Regions from separate parts of the Solibacillus sp. genome, predicted to be linked through region 2. Evidence: riboswitches for the same ligand, from Rfam matches in the RefSeq annotation. Region 2 holds a riboswitch; the other holds the start of a gene.

What was found. Region 2 has a riboswitch for lysine ahead of ABS917_RS14090 (transporter substrate-binding domain-containing protein). Riboswitches for the same ligand answer to the same signal wherever they lie in the genome.
Positions count from the first base shown of each region.
Region 1: linked by a shared signal. The riboswitch ahead of ABS917_RS06380 (amino acid permease) and the one ahead of ABS917_RS14090 (transporter substrate-binding domain-containing protein) in region 2 are both predicted to bind lysine.

Region 1 is NZ_JBELZM010000004.1:165,341-173,728, reverse strand. It holds gene ABS917_RS06410 (tripartite tricarboxylate transporter TctB family protein) at 1-2, shown strand, start outside; gene ABS917_RS06405 (tripartite tricarboxylate transporter permease) at 22-1,548, shown strand; gene ABS917_RS06400 (quinone oxidoreductase family protein) at 1,646-2,611, shown strand; gene ABS917_RS06395 (nitric oxide synthase oxygenase) at 2,750-3,805, shown strand; gene ABS917_RS06390 (restriction endonuclease) at 3,848-4,402, opposite strand; gene ABS917_RS06385 (CynX/NimT family MFS transporter) at 4,464-5,663, opposite strand; lysine riboswitch at 5,806-5,986, shown strand; gene ABS917_RS06380 (amino acid permease) at 6,207-7,661, shown strand; gene ABS917_RS06375 (RNA 2'-phosphotransferase) at 7,890-8,388, shown strand, end outside.
Region 2 is NZ_JBELZM010000014.1:87,966-96,353, reverse strand. It holds gene ABS917_RS14105 (HAMP domain-containing sensor histidine kinase) at 1-777, shown strand, start outside; gene ABS917_RS14100 (2-oxoglutarate dehydrogenase E1 component) at 1,093-3,900, shown strand; gene odhB (2-oxoglutarate dehydrogenase complex dihydrolipoyllysine-residue succinyltransferase) at 3,994-5,256, shown strand; lysine riboswitch at 5,402-5,589, shown strand; gene ABS917_RS14090 (transporter substrate-binding domain-containing protein) at 5,704-6,540, shown strand; gene ABS917_RS14085 (amino acid ABC transporter permease) at 6,663-7,409, shown strand; gene ABS917_RS14080 (amino acid ABC transporter ATP-binding protein) at 7,411-8,145, shown strand.

The DNA.
Region 1 (8,388 bases), on a different contig from region 2:
AAATAGAAAGGAGGAGCTGATATGTCAACGGTACAGTACTTATTAGACGGGTTTGCTATTGCTTTTCAGTGGCATAATATTTTATTCGCATTATTAGGTGTAATTATTGGAACAGCAGTAGGCGTATTACCGGGAATTGGTCCTATGAGCGGGGTCGCATTATTAATTCCTGTTACGGCTACATTAACATCTGGTTTACCATTAGAAATGGCTGCAACTAGTTCAATCATCTTGCTGGCGGGAGTTTACTACGGTGCAATGTATGGTGGATCTACAACATCTATTTTATTAAATACACCAGGCGAATCTTCTTCAGTTGTTACGACGCTGGACGGGTATCAAATGGCACGGCAGGGAAGAGCTGGAGCTGCCTTATCCATTGCGGCAATCGGTTCGTTTATCGCAGGTATTATCGCGTTAATCGGGTTGGTTCTATTAGCCCGACCATTATCAAAAGTAGCAATAAATTTTGGTCCGGCAGAATACTTTTCGCTAATGCTGTTAGGGTTGGCGGCGGTAAGTGGTTTAGCGGGTAAATCGATTACGAAGGCATTAATTATGACGGTTCTTGGTCTATTATTAGGAACAATTGGAATAGATGCGGTTTCAGGAATTGCCCGATTTACATATGACCAGCCAGTTTTATTTAGCGGAATTGAATTCTTAACAGTTGCTGTAGGTTTATTTGCATTAGGTGAGGTATTTAAAACGATCTTCGAGAAGGATGGCAACGATGAACCGATCGCGAAGATCAACCGTATTTTACCTACCAAAAAGGATTTAAAAGACAGTGCGGCACCAATTGCACGCGGATCATTCCTTGGCTTCTTTTTAGGAGTACTTCCAGGTGCTGGAGCGACACTTGCTTCCTTCTTTGCGTATATTACAGAAAAGAAGATTAGCAAAAATCCAGAATCATTTGGTAAAGGAAATATTGCCGGGGTTGCTTCCCCGGAATCTGCAAATAATGCATCATCGGGTGGAGCGATGATTCCGCTATTAACATTAGGGATTCCGGGATCGGGAACGACAGCCATTTTAATGGGTGCGTTCATTATGTACAATATTCAGCCAGGTCCATTATTATTTGAGGAACATCCGGATGTAGCGTGGGGATTGATCGCCAGTATGTTCCTTGGAAACTTAATGCTGCTTGTATTAAACATGCCATTAGTTCGTGTTTTCGCTAAAATTATTCAAACACCGAAAAGATTCTTACTGCCTATCATTATTGCTATTTCATTTTTTGGTGTATATGCAGTTCAATATACGACGTTTGATTTATTCCTGTTATTAGGGTGCGGGATTGCAGGCTATTTCTTTGCGAAAAATGATTTCCCTGTTGCTCCATTAGTTTTAGCGCTTGTGTTAGGTCCGATGATTGAAAATAACATGCGACGTGCTTTAACAATTTCAAATGGGGAGTACAGTATTTTCGTAGCAAAACCACTTTCATTAATCTTCCTGATTGTTGCAGTTTTATGGATACTAATTCCGATTCTTATGAAATTACGTGGGAAAAATGTAATTATTAATGAAGAAGGATGAGTTAAGCTACTAAGTCGTGTTTAACAGAAAGATGCCGTCCGAATTCGGGCGGCTATTTTATTTGAAATAAATAGAACATGTAGGGGGAATGGGTTAAATGAAAAGTATACGTCAATACAAAGCAGGAGCGGCAGATGTTTTAATTGTGGAAGATGTGGAGATACCTGCAATCCAACAGGGGGAAGTATTAATACAGGGGCTATATACGAGCGTAAATTATGCTGATATCAAAACTCGAATGGGTAATAAAGGTCAAAGTACATTTCCCATCACATTAGGCTTAGATATTGTAGGGCACGTCATTGAAAGTAAAAGTGCGTCATTTCAAAAAGGAGATTATGTTTTCGCATTTCCTAAAGGGGGTTCTTATCAGCAAGTAGTAGCGGCAAAAGAAACGTTAACCTTTAAAATTCCCGAAGCGATCGATCCATTACAGGCTGCTGCTCTACCAACCGTGACCATTTTATCGGAAGTTTTACTTAAACAAATTGGAGATATACAAAAGGAAGATACAATTGTCGTACATAGCGCGGCTGGTGGTGTAGGGACAATGCTTGTGAAGTTGGCAAAACATTATGGTGTGTCAAAAATCATTGGAACTGTCGGTGATTTAGGTAAGAAAGATTATGTTTTGAGCATAGGTGCTGATGATGTGTTTACTTACGAAAGCTTTGTAGAAGGCGTTAAGCAACATACTAATGGTAGAGGGGCACAAGTAATTTTTGATTCGGTCGCCGGTGATGTTACAAAGGCAAGTCTTGAATGCTTAGCTAACTACGGGACATTGGTTCAGTTTGGAAATAGCAGTGGAAAAGCTGGTGTAATATCAACAAGCGATGTGCATAGTAGCTGCCGAAACATAAAAGGTTTCAGCTTAGGTACAACTCGTAAGGAAGCTCCATCCCGATTAGCTCCCGTAGTTGAGCGAATCATTCCATTGTTCGAAAGCAAACAATTAAACGTTCCAATTGCTCAAGTCTTCGATTTAGAGGAAGTCCAGGAGGCGCATCGTCTAATTGAAAGCAGAAAGCATCAAGGGAAGGTTTTAATTCGCCTTTTATAAAATGAGTTCTATTATTATAGATCCGAACTTTATGAACAATTTTAGTCATGTATGAAATATATATGTTTTAACCTGTTGTCGTTTTATTGAGTTTCCCTTTCTAAGAGGCCAAAATAAAGGCTAGAAGGGGATGAAACAATGGCAACAGCGACTACAGTATTGCATGAACGAATAGATTTCCTTACTTTATATAAAAAAGAAACAAACCAGACAGAAGAGTGGCTGAAAGAGCGGATGGAAGAAGTTCAGCTTCCGGATTTCACCTTAACGAAAGATGAGCTTACGTACGGGGCACGGGTTGCATGGCGCAACAGCAATAAATGCATCGGGCGCCTGTTTTGGAATAGCTTAACCGTGTTTGATGGGCGCCATTTACTAAATGAAGTTGAAATTTATGAAGCGCTAATAAACCATATTGATTTTGCCACCAACAACGGGAAAATCAGACCGGCTATTACACTATTTGAACCGGACCGTGTACGCATTTGGAATCATCAGTTAATCCGCTATGCAGGCTATGAAACAGATGATGGGATTGCTGGAGATTCCGATTCACTCGAGTTTACGAAAATGTGCGAAAGCCTCGGCTGGCAAGGTGCACGTACAAACTACGATGTTTTACCACTTGTCATTCAAGTAGATGACCGGGACCCAATGCTTTTTAACATTCCAAAAGAGCATGTGCTGGAAGTGGCGATTACCCATCCTGATTATGATTTTTCGAAACTAAATATGAAGTGGTATGCAGTCCCGATTATTTCGAGTATGCGTTTTAATATTGCGGGCACTGATTTTCCGGCAGCGCCATTTAACGGGTGGTATATGGGAACGGAAATCGGGGCGCGTAATTTAGCGGATACATACCGCTATAATTTCCTGCCGAAAGTGGCCGAAGCAATGGGACTGGACATTTCGGTGAATGCGTCGCTTTGGAAGGACCGTGCACTTGTCGAACTGAATGTTGCGGTACTACATTCATATAAAAAAGCGGGGGTAAGTATTGTCGATCATCATACCGCTGCCCAGCAATTTCAGCTGTTTCAAAAGCAGGAACATGCAAGCAACCGGGATGTAACGGGAAACTGGGTATGGCTTGTACCGCCATTATCTCCCGCCACAACTGATCTGTATCATGAACCGATTGCCAACAAGATAAAAAAACCAAACTACCTATACCAGCAACAACCATATTAAAAATAGGTGTGCAGGAAGCGAAAGCCTCTGCACACCTATTTCTTACCTTTTATTTAATATAATTTGGATCAATTCATCGCGGTCGATCAAGTAAACGTCGTTGATGTCGGCAAGTTTTTCGGCCTGGCGGGTAAAATGACTGTTTGTAACAACCCAAGCTTCAGTTGCCTCATACATTTTTACCGCACCGATAATTTCCTGAACAGCTTTTACACCGACTGTACCGGAATAGCGTTTTGCCTGGACTGCAATAATATCTTTTCCGTCCTTTAAAATAAGATCGGCACCGTAGTCACCGCTCGTTGCGGTATAGCTCACTTTAAAACCGCGTCGCTTAAATAACTCTCCTAAAAATCTTTCAAAATCCTCACCGGTCATTTTATCGACTTCGCGAATGCCGGACTTCCGTAATTTCCTCGTTTTCAGCGATCTTAGCCAAACTTTAAACGCGATATATAGTACGAAATAAGCGACAATTCCAATACCGATGCCTTCAGCTGTTTGCGATACATAATAACCAGCTGCACCAGCCGATGCGATGAAAAACAACGGGATAACCGGCAGGCGTTTTTTATTCCGTTTTCTCTTTTTACGCAATAGTTCTGTACTCCTTTTATTTACTACCGTTATTATATCATAAAAGGGTACATACGTTTGGTTATATCGTACGATTGTTTGCACTCATAAAGGAAGCGATAAATAACAGAACAGAAATTAGAATAAACAGCACAATTGGGATTGACCAGCTATCCGTCAAGTCATGGGCATAGCCGAACAGAACCGGTCCGATTGCGGCAACGAAATAACCGATTGACTGTGCGAAACCGGAAAGTTCAGCTGCATCATAGGCTGTCTTCGTCCGCAATGAGAACAGCATCAGCACTAAACCAAATGAAGCCCCGCCTGCAAAGCCCAGTAAAATCATCCATAAGATGGCAAGGTTTGTCCATTCCATCAAGATACCCGTGAAACTGACTAAGTAACATATTGTAAAGAAAACAACGATCGGACGTTGTGAAGCGATTTTCCCTGCGATAATCGGAATAATAAATGTCATCGGTATTTGCGAAAATTGCATAATGGATACCATCCAACCGGCAGCCGTAGCATCCAGGCCTTGGCTAATGAATATTTCGGGTAACCAAGCTGAAGAGCAGTAAAATATAAACGACTGGAACCCCATTGCTCCTGCGACTGCCCAGGCAAGCGGTGACTTCCACATCAGCGTTTTCTTTGTCTGGGATGTCGGCATTTGTAATGCAATTTTTTCCTGGCGCAAAATCGGCAGCCAAATTAGTAATGTAAGAATCCCTAAAATAATCGTAATCCCTGCTGCTATTTGCCAGCCTGCGTTTGCAGCTATAGGATAACTGAAGCCCGCAGCAAGTCCGGAAGAAATGTTCATTGATACAGAATAAATCCCTGTTAATAAGCCGATATGCAATGGGAATTTCCATTTAAAATAACTTGGGATGAGAACATTCCCGAATGCAATTGCGACGCCAATTAATATTGTTCCTAAAACGAGCAAAGACGTTGCCCCAAGTGAACGCAGTAAAATCCCTGCACATAGCAAAATGACGGAATAAAATAATGTCCATTCCATCCCGAACCTACGGGCAATACTTGGTGCAAATGGTGAAACAACCGCAAAGGCAATTAAAGGGATGGTCGTTAAAAAGCCCGCAAGAAAGTTCGATATCCCGAGACCTTCACGAATAAACGAAATAATCGGACCGACTAATGTAATCGGTGTACGTAATGTTGTTGCAAATAAAAATACGGCAACCATAAAATAGATGAGCTGTCGGTTGGATAGTATTTTTTTGCTGTTTTGATTCAATTGTTCGGTGTCCATAATAATTCTCCTTTTGTCTAGTAATATATGTTTGAGTAGTGTGAATACTCTTAAAAAACAGAATAAAGGTGAAGCCATTGCTATCAAAAAAATGTTATGTTAGACTTTTAATCAATTAAATAAAACATTACCTCATGTAGATGTATGAGGTAGAGGTCGCAATCATTAAGACTAGTATAGCTGAGATTAGGAAGAATCGGTGAAGCTTTATGAAAGGAATGGTTGCCGAAGTGTTATTTTTCTTCTTGAAAATAATGCTGGGGCTGTTTTCGATAAGGAACAGAACTGTCACATGTGTGAGCATGTGTTGAGCTATCTTTCAAGTTTGATGAGGTGTAAATATAACCATCACAAAAACTTGTGGTGGTTTTTCTTTTACCTGCACTCATCGGATATCTGTGACACCCGATGAGTGCAGACCTCCGGTGGATGTCACAGATTTTTAAAGGAACTTTTTGAGGGATCTCGAAAAAATCTGGACGCAATTACTCCGAGGCGTAATTGATACCTTATCAAGCAAAACAAAAAGGGAGTTTTATATTCATGAGTGAGATTAAAATAGATCAGCTCGGTAACAACGGGTTGAAAAAGAGTTTGAAAAGTCGCCATGTAACGATGATTTCGCTTGGCGGAACAATCGGTACAGGTTTATTCTTAGCATCAGGCGGTGCGATTGCACAGGCAGGTCCAGGCGGGGCATTGCTTGCATATGCACTGATCGGCGTTATGGTTTATTTCCTAATGACATCATTAGGGGAAATGGCTGCCTATATGCCAACATCCGGTTCGTTTAGTACGTATGCAACTAAATTTGTGGATCCGGCTTTAGGCTTTGCGCTTGGCTGGAACTATTGGTACAACTGGGCAATTACAATTGCAGCAGAAATTGCGGCTGTTTCGTTAATTATGAAATACTGGTTCCCGGACAGTTCTTCAATTTTATGGACAATTTTATTTATCGTAGTCGTTTTATCCTTTAACTTAGCATCAGTAAAAGCTTTCGGTGAGGCAGAATACTGGTTTGCGATGATTAAAGTCGCGACAGTAATTGTCTTCATCATTGTCAGCTTCTTAATGATTTTCGGAATTTTAGGCGGGAACGATCCGGTCGGCTTTACGAACTTCGTTAAAGACGACGCACCGTTTAATGGAGGTTTCCTGGCATTGTTCGGTATTTTCCTTGCAGCAGGTTTCTCGTTCCAAGGTACGGAAATGCTTGGGGTAACAGCAGGGGAAACAGATGACCCGGGCAAAAACATTCCAAAAGCTGTACGTTCAGTATTCTGGCGTATTTTACTGTTTTACATTTTCGCAATCGGTGCAATCGGATTACTGATTCCGTATACGGATTCACGTCTCTTATCAGAAGATATTGCGACAAGTCCATTTACTTTAGTATTTGAAAACTTAGGTGTGGCATTTGCGGCATCTGTTATGAATGCGATCATTTTAACTGCGATGTTATCTGCAGGGAACTCAGGGTTATATGCAGCAAGTCGTATGCTTTATCAGTTAGCAGTAGACGGAAAAGCGCCGAAACTGTTTATGAAAGTAACTTCACGCGGTATTCCGATGTATGCACTCTTAGCTACATTGGCAGTCGGTTCATTAGCATTCCTGGCATCGTTTTTCGGTGACGGTGTTGTCTACATTTGGTTATTAAATGCTTCCGGTATGTCCGGGTTCATCGCTTGGCTTGGTATTGCAATCAGTCATTACCGATTCCGTCGTGCATATGTTGCACAAGGACATTCATTGAGCGATTTACCATATGTATCAAAATTCTTCCCATTCGGTCCGTTATTTGCGTTTGCCCTATGTATGATTGTCGTGCTAGGTCAAAACTATATGGCCTTTATGGGTGGAACAATTGACTGGTACGGTGTCGTTGTTTCATATATCGGCTTACCATTGTTTGCCGCATTATGGTTTGGCTATAAATTTAAACACAAAACGAAAATCGTTCCTTTAAAGGACTGCGATTTATCGAATAATTAATTTCTGAAACGTAATGTGAGCTTCCAGGCTTTCATTGCGTTTTTTTTGTTTATGAGGATTATTTGTGCTGAAGTGAGGAATAAGTTGGAGTGATTGAGGATTATGCTATGCTGTTTGAAGATAATCTGTACAAAAGTGAGGAATAATTTCCTCGAGTATGATGGCAACAAGAGTGGTATTATAGAAGAAACAAAATTGAGTAACACTGAAGAATAAGGAAGTGAAAACATGCCTATTTCAAAAGGTTTCTATAAAAAAGTATATTCGTGGTTAACAGGGGAAGGTAGCAAGGATGTGTTGTATCGACCGTTTCTTGCTAAGGGAAACCCGTATAAATCCCGTATTTTCCTAGTAAGTTCACATGCGGTACCTTTGTTTAAAGTAGAAGACAGAAGCGAGCACACTTTTGCGGAGTCATTAGTGAACAGAGATCTTTTCCATGACCTTTATTTAAGTGAAATTAAAGGGGCACCTCGGGAATTTAAAGGTTCTTTACAGTTTGAAAACTGGCTGGAAAAACAGCATCAGGAACCGCTCATATATACTTCTTTAAATACGTATCAGATAGAATCAGGGGATGAAGCAAAAGTAGCTAAAAAAGAGGATACAGCTAATTTTGAACAAGGAAATCTCATTTTTAAAGAAGTAATGGATGAGTTTCAGCCGGAAATTATTATTTTGCAAGGGACTGCCGCATACGAACAATTTAAAGCGCGGTATGCTGATC
Region 2 (8,388 bases):
AACGGGTTTACAGCACAGCCCAAGTTTGATTATACGGCAAAAGATGAAATTGGCGATTTACTTCATATGTATCGTACTTTAATGAATGAACTTGAAATTTCATTTACAAAGCAGCAGCAATTTGTCGCAGACGCATCGCATGAATTACGAACGCCGATTCAAGTAATTGAAGGTCATTTATCATTAATCAAACGGTGGGGTAAAGATGAACCGGAAGTGATGGAAGAATCATTAAGTACTTCGTTAACCGAAATTGCGCGTATGAGGAAAATGATCGAAGAACTGTTGAAATTGGCAAGAAGGGAGCAAGCGGATGAACAAGCTTCTGCTGATATAGAACAAGTATACGAACAAGTAAAAGACGAATTATTACTGCTGTATCCTACCGCTGAGTTTCACCTGACAGTTACCGGCGGTAAAACAACTGCCTCCATTACCGAACATGCTCTAGCGCAAATCTTTAGAAATATTTTGAGTAATAGTATACGATATAATAGCAATGTTCCAAGTCTACATGTAACAATCGAATATAATGAATTGCACTCGCCAATTTTAGTTACGATAGAAGACAATGGTATCGGTATTTCCGAACAACATTTACCACATATTTTCGACCGGTTTTTCCGAGTGGATGCATCCCGTACAAATAAAGTCGCCGGTACTGGACTAGGGTTAAGTATTACGAAGATGCTCGCAGATAAATATGAAGTGGAAATTGGTGTCGAAAGTAAATTACAGAAAGGTACCTTTTTTTACCTTAAACTTCTTAAAAAATGAATAATTTTAGTCAATCTAATTATTATTTCAATAGTTCACGAAAAAAATTGCTTAATTTGCTAAAAAGAGTTGTATTTTTTGTGAAGAGTAGTAAGATTGAGATGGAAAAAATGTTCTTCCGCCGTTTATAAATGTGCTTTTAGTCCGTGTGGAAGAATGATAAAATATTATTTGCTTTGTTTTGGTAGATAAAAAGAGAGTACTTAATTTATCTACTTACAAAAGAAGGTAATTTTTGTATTGTGATATACAATATTATACCTTTTCAAGTAAATTATTGGAACAGCCATAAGGCAAAATTTGGAGGTTATTTTCATGTCGAACAATGTATTACCTGCAGGTTCTCCATGGTCAGCGTTTTCTGGTCCTAACTTAGGTTATGTATTAGAGCAGTATGACTTATTCCTGCAATCTCCTGAAGAAGTGGAACCGGAACTAGCAGAATTATTCCAAGCTTACGGTGGTCCTGTATTTGCAGATGGTCAACAACCGGTTGCAACAGCAGCAGTAACAGGTACTGGAGACTACAAAAAAGTATTAGCAGCAGTTAAGTTGGCAGAATCAATTCGTGAATACGGCCATTTAGCAGCAGACTTATACCCATTAAAAAATCGTCAATTAGATACTTCACGCATTGAAGAAAGCGTATTCAATTTAACAGCAGCAGATCTTCAGGCTATTCCTGCATCAGTATTTTTTGCAAATGTTCCTGCAGGTGTTACTAACGGTAAGGAAGCAATTGATTATTTAAAATCTGTTTATACAGATAAAATAGGTGTGGAAGTTGCACATTTACAAAATGCGGAAGAACGTGCATGGATCGAAGCTCAAGTTGAAGGCGGAACGTTCAAAACAACGTTATCTGCTGAAGAAAAGAAAGCAGTATTAGAGCGTTTAACACGCATTGAAAACTTTGAAAAATTTATTCATAAAACATTTGTTGGTCAAAAACGTTTCTCTGGAGAAGGTTTAGACACTCAAATCATTTTATTGGATGAAATTATCAAATCATCTGAGTCTAAAGGTGTAAAAAATGTACGAATTGGTATGGCTCACCGTGGTCGTTTAAACGTATTAACTCATGTATTAAATAAACCATACGATATGATGTTCTCTGATTTCGCCCACGTTTCTAACGATCTTTTCTTCCCTGAAGATGGTAAATTAGAAATTACAAAAGGCTGGACTGGCGACGTTAAATACCATATGGGTGCATCTTACACTTATGATTCTGGATTGAACGTTAAATTAGCCTACAACCCTTCTCACTTAGAAGTAGGGAACCCGCTTGTAATTGGTTCTGTACGTGCTGCACAAGATGATGTGTCAGCAGCAGGCGTTGCTAAACATGATCCATCAAATGCATTTGGTATCATCATGCATGGTGACGCGGCATTCGCTGGTCAAGGGATTGTAACTGAAGGCTTTAACTTCTCTCAAACAGAAGGATTCACAACAGGTGGTACAGTTCAAATTATCGCGAACAACATGATCGGTTTCACAACTGAGCTACATGATTCACGTTCATCTACTTATTCTTCTGACCCTGCTAAAGGCTATGATATTCCGGTTATTCATGTAAACGCTGACAGCCCTGAAACAGTGGCAGCTGTTGGTCGCTTTGTAGCGGAATACCGTGAGAAGTTCAAAAAGGATATCGTAATCGACTTGATCGGTTACCGCCGTTACGGTCATAACGAAACAGATGATCCGACAGTAACAAACCCTGAAACATATAAATTAGTTGCAAAACATGAGCCGATTCGTGCGTTGTATGGTGCAGAATTAGCAGAAGCTGGTATTTTATCTGCTGATGAAGTAAAAGCTTTAGATACTGCTATTTATGCGGAAATGCAAACTGCGTATGATCATGTCAAAGAAATGGCTGAAAAAGACGAGCATTTAACGCCTAATATGCCGGAAGAACTAAAAATCGAATTCCCTGAAATCGATACTAAAGTAGATGCTGAGCGTCTGGCTAAAGTTAATGAAGATCTACTGGTATTTGAAGATGGGTTTGAACCACAAAACAAGTTAGGTAAAATTTTAGCAAAACGCCGTGATGCTTTCGCAGATGGTAAAATTGACTGGGGTCATGCTGAAACATTAGCATATGCAACAATCACGCAAGATGGCACACCGGTTCGTTTCACTGGCCAGGATGCACAACGTGGTACGTTCTCTCAACGTCACTTAGTTTTACATGATAAAAATAATGGTTCTGAATTCACACCATTACATCACATTGAAGGTGCAAAAGCATCATTCACTGTTTACAACTCACCTCTTACAGAAGCAGGTGTAGTAGGTTTTGAATACGGGTATAATTTAGAAAACCAAAATGTACTAACAGTATGGGAAGCACAATTCGGTGACTTTGCAAACATGGCGCAAGTAATGTTTGATAACTTCATCTCAAGTGCACGCGCTAAATGGGGTCAAAAATCTGGATTCGTACTTCTTTTACCACATGGTTATGAAGGTCAAGGTCCGGAACACTCATCAAGCCGTATGGAACGATTCCTGCAATTATCTGCAGAAAATAACTGGTTCGTAGCAAACTGTTCAAATGCAGGCAACTACTACCACTTATTACGCCGTCAAGCTGCATTATTAGGTACAGAAGGTGTACGTCCATTAGTAGTGGTTTCTCCGAAATCACTTTTACGTCACCCACTTGCTGCAGCTACTGCTGAACAACTTGCAACTGGTCGCTTCCAGGAAGTAATCGAGCAAGAAGGTTTAGGCAAAAACACAGAAGCGGTTGAAAAAGTAGTACTTGGTACAGGTAAAGTAATGATCGATTTAGCAGAACGCGTGAAAGACGGCGAAGGGCTTGATCACTTACACATTATCCGTGTTGAACAAATTTATCCATTCCCTGCACAACAAGTGAAAGAAATTATCGCTCGTTTCCCGAATGTTAAAGAAATCGTTTGGGTACAGGAAGAACCGAAAAACCAAGGTTCATGGACATATGTTCTTGAAACATTATATGATATCGCAGAAGGCAAAAAAGTTCGCTATGTAGGACGTCCTGCAATGAGCTCAACTTCTGAAGGCGATGGCGATTCACATAAAGCAGCGCAAGCTAAATTAGTGAACGAAGCACTTGAAAAGTAATAAATGATTTGTTTAAAAAGAGCTGCTTCTATTTAAAATAGAAGTGGCTTGCTATACAATGAATGTGTAGCGTAATTAAAGGAGGATATGAACGTGGCTGAAATTAAAGTCCCTGAATTAGCAGAATCAATTACTGAAGGTACAATTGCCCAGTGGGTGAAAAAAGTTGGAGATCGCGTAGAAAAAGGCGAATTTATCGTTGAGTTAGAAACTGATAAAGTTAATGCTGAAATCATCTCTGAAGAAGCAGGCGTTTTAAAACAAATTTTAGCAGAAGAAGGCGATACTGTATTAGTAGGACAAGTAATCGCAGTAGTTGAAGCAGGCGAAGGCGCAGCACCTGCACCGGCCGCTAAAGAAGAAGCTCCAGCAGCAGCTCCGGCTCCAGCAAAAGAAGAAGCTCCTAAAGCAGCAGCACCTGCACCAGTTGCAGCTGAAGAAACTTCGGGTGAGCGTGTGATCGCTTCACCGGCAGCTCGTAAATTAGCTCGTGAAAAAGGTATCGACTTAGCAGCAATTTCACCTGTTGACCCACAAGGTCGCGTACGTGTACAAGACGTTGCAGCACATGGTACAGCACCAGCGGCTCCAGCAGCACAAGCTGCTCAAGCTCCAGCAGGCAATGGTCCAATGATCTTTACACCAGCAGCTGATACAGACCGTGTAACAGTAGAAAAAATGAGCCGTCGTCGTCAAACAATTGCAAAACGTTTATTAGAAGTAAAACAATCAACTGCAATGTTAACTACTTTCAACGAAATTGATATGACGAACATTATGGCATTACGTAAACGTAAACAAGATGAGTTCGTGAAAGCTAACGATATTAAATTAGGCTTCATGTCATTCTTTACAAAAGCTGTAGTAGCAGCATTAAAGAAATATCCATATGTAAATGCACAAATTAACGGTGACGAAATTCACTTAAACAACTTCTTCGATATCGGTATTGCTGTATCAACAGAAGAAGGTTTAGTAGTACCGGTTGTTCGTGATGCAAATGCGAAAAACTTTGCTGAAATCGAGAAAAACATTGCAGAATTAGCTGGTAAAGCACGCGACAAAAAATTGGGCTTAAACGACATGGCTGGCGGATCATTCACAATCACTAACGGTGGTGTATTCGGTTCATTAATGTCAACACCAATCATGAACGGTACTCAGGCTGGTATTTTAGGTATGCACTCAATCGTAAACCGTCCAGTAGCTGTCAATGGTGAAGTTCAAATTCGTCCAATGATGTATGTAGCATTATCTTACGACCACCGTATCATCGATGGAAAAGATTCTGTTGGCTTCTTAAAAACAGTTAAAGAAATGATCGAAAACCCAGAAGATTTATTGTTAAATTCTTAATAGTATTTACTCTACTAATGCGCGATACTTTACGTATTGCGCATTAGTTTTTTTTTTCAGTTAGATTTCAGAAAAATGAGTGTTGACGGAAATGTCGCAATAATGTAATATAAACATATCAATTTCATATCAAAACCTCACACTCTCGTGAGGTAGAGGCGCGATACTTAACAGTTTTATATGGAGCCATGAGCTGGCTTTGAAATATAAGAGAAGGAAATATCGCCGAAGTGTTGTAAACGCTCAATTTTACAATGCTGGGTCTGCAGTGAATAATTGCAGAACTGTCTCAATCATCTATATCCATGATGGTTGAGTTGTGCTATCTCAAAATGGGAACTGTAGAGGATTCGGGCTAATTATAATTTAAACGACCTAAAGTTCTTCTTTTAGGTCGTTTTTTGCATATATAACGCCCGAAATTTAACAAATAAGGAGAGGATTTCTTTGAAAAAGAGACTATTAATTTTACTGACTGCCATGACAATGCTATTGCTAGCAGCTTGCGGTTCAAGCGATGAAGGTACTACAAGCAGTTCTGATTCAGAAAAAAAAGTGATTAAAATCGGTATGGAAGCGGCGTATGCGCCTTTTAACTGGTCACAAAAAGATGATGCCAATGGCGGAGTTCAAATTGCAGGTTCAAAGGAATATGCAGCAGGCTATGATGTGGAAATTGCGAAAAAAATTGCAGAAGGTCTGGACATGGAATTACAAATTGTTAAAACAGACTGGGATGGTTTAATTCCATCATTACAATCAGGTGCCATTGATCTAGTAATTGCTGGTATGTCACCAATGCCTGAACGTAAGGAAGTAATTGATTTCACAGAGAACTATTACACAAGTGACTATGTCATTGTTGTAAAAGAAGACGGCCCTTATGCAAATGCAACTTCATTATCCGACTTTGCAGATGCAAAAATTACAGGTCAGCAAGCGACAACACATTATGATGTAATCGATCAAATCGAAGGTGTTCAAAAACAAGTAGCGGCAACTGATTTTGGTGCAATGCGAGTGCAATTACAGTCAGGCGCAATTGATGGATACGTTTCAGAACGTCCAGAAGGTATCTCTGCTGAAATGGCTCTGAATAATATTAAATACATTGTACCTGAGCCAAACTTCGAAGCAGACGAAGCGTCAACAGCTGTAGCAGTAGGTTTGAAAAAGGGTTCAGATTTACGTGAACAAATTAACAAAGTATTAGCTGAAATTTCGGAAGATGAGCGTCAGAAATTAATGGAAGACGCAATTGCAAATCAACCAGCAGCACAATAATGGTGTAGCATTGACAGTTTTAATGAGGTTGTCTTGCCGGCAAACGGAAGACAACCTTTTTCTATTAAAATTATGGTTTCATACATAAATAGTAGAAACAAAAAGAAATGGAGGACAAGGCGATGGCATTTTTAGAATCATCATGGAACTTGTTTACGAACAATTGGGATTTATTTGTACGTGGAGCTTGGACTGCACTTCTCTTGGCAATTATCGGGACAGTTTGTGGAACACTGATCGGATTTTTCATCGGAATTATGCACACAATTCCACAACGCAAAAAAAATGTTAAATCAGCTCTTCTGAAAGTCATTAATTTTATTTTAACGGCTTATGTGGAAATTTTCAGAGGCACGCCAATGATGGTCCAGGCGATGGTCGTATTTTACGGTCTTGTCTATTTAGGAATCGATATTGACCGCTTTTTAGCAGCCTCCATCGTAATTAGTTTAAACACAGGAGCCTACATGGCCGAGTATGTGCGTGGTGGTATCGTATCGATTGATAAAGGCCAATTTGAGGCTGCACAAGCGATTGGAATGAATCACCTGCAAACGATGATTCATATTGTACTGCCGCAAGTAGCACGCAATATTTTACCTGCAACAGGGAATCAGTTCGTTATGAATATTAAAGATTCATCTGTCCTAAGTGTTATTTCGGTAGTGGAGCTGTTCTTTACTGCGAATTCAATAGCGGGCAGTAACTATAAATATATTGAAGCATTCTTTATCGCGACAGTATTATACTTCATTATGACATTTACTGTAACTCGCTTCTTACTATTGTTCGAGAAAAAGATGGACGGACCTTCTTCGTATAAAGTGGAGCTCATTACAGGCAACAAGCTAGATAAGGATGGTGAATAAGATGACAGTTGTAATTGATATTAACCATTTAAATAAAAAATTCGGTGATCATGAAGTATTGAAAGATGTCAATTTCCAAGTAAACAAAGGGGAAGTCGTAACGTTGATCGGCTCTTCAGGTTCAGGGAAATCAACGCTTTTACGCTGTATTAATTTACTGGAAACACCAACAGCAGGGGAAATAATCTACAATGGGGAAAATATCCTAAATGACGGACATCAAATTGAAAAGTACCGTACGCATTTAGGTATGGTATTCCAGCAGTTCAATTTATTCAATAATTTGGATGTACTAAATAACTGTATTGTTGGTCAAATTAAAGTGTTAAAGCGTTCAAAAGATGAAGCAGAACGTAATGCGATGAAATATTTGGAGCTTGTCGGGATGAGCGCCTATAAAAATGCGAAACCGAAACACTTATCCGGTGGACAAAAACAACGTGTGGCAATCGCACGTGCACTAGCGATGGATCCTGATGTAATGCTGTTCGATGAACCGACATCAGCACTTGACCCTGAAATGGTAGGGGAAGTATTAAAGGTAATGCGCCATCTAGCAAATCAAGGAAATACGATGCTGATCGTTACTCATGAAATGGAGTTTGCCAAGGAAGTATCGGACCGGATTGTATTCATGGACAAAGGGGTTATTGTTGAAGAAGGCCCTCCGGAACATTTGCTTGTTAATCCAAAACATGACCGGACTAAAGAGTTCCTGAAAAGAACATTACGGTAATAGCAAAAAGCTCGCAGTTAAATGCGAGCTTATTTTCGTGAGTTCCATTCGCTTATTAAAATAAATACAATTGCAAAGGCAATTACAATTGCGAAAAACCACATTGGAATACTACCAAATGCCATAAATTCCACCTCTGTTTGTGAGTTTAACATGGAATAGTTGTTCTATCAAATATCAGAAACAGCGATAAATTAAAATTAATTTAATGTGTTGGGATTCTAAGTAATTAAAGAAGCAAGA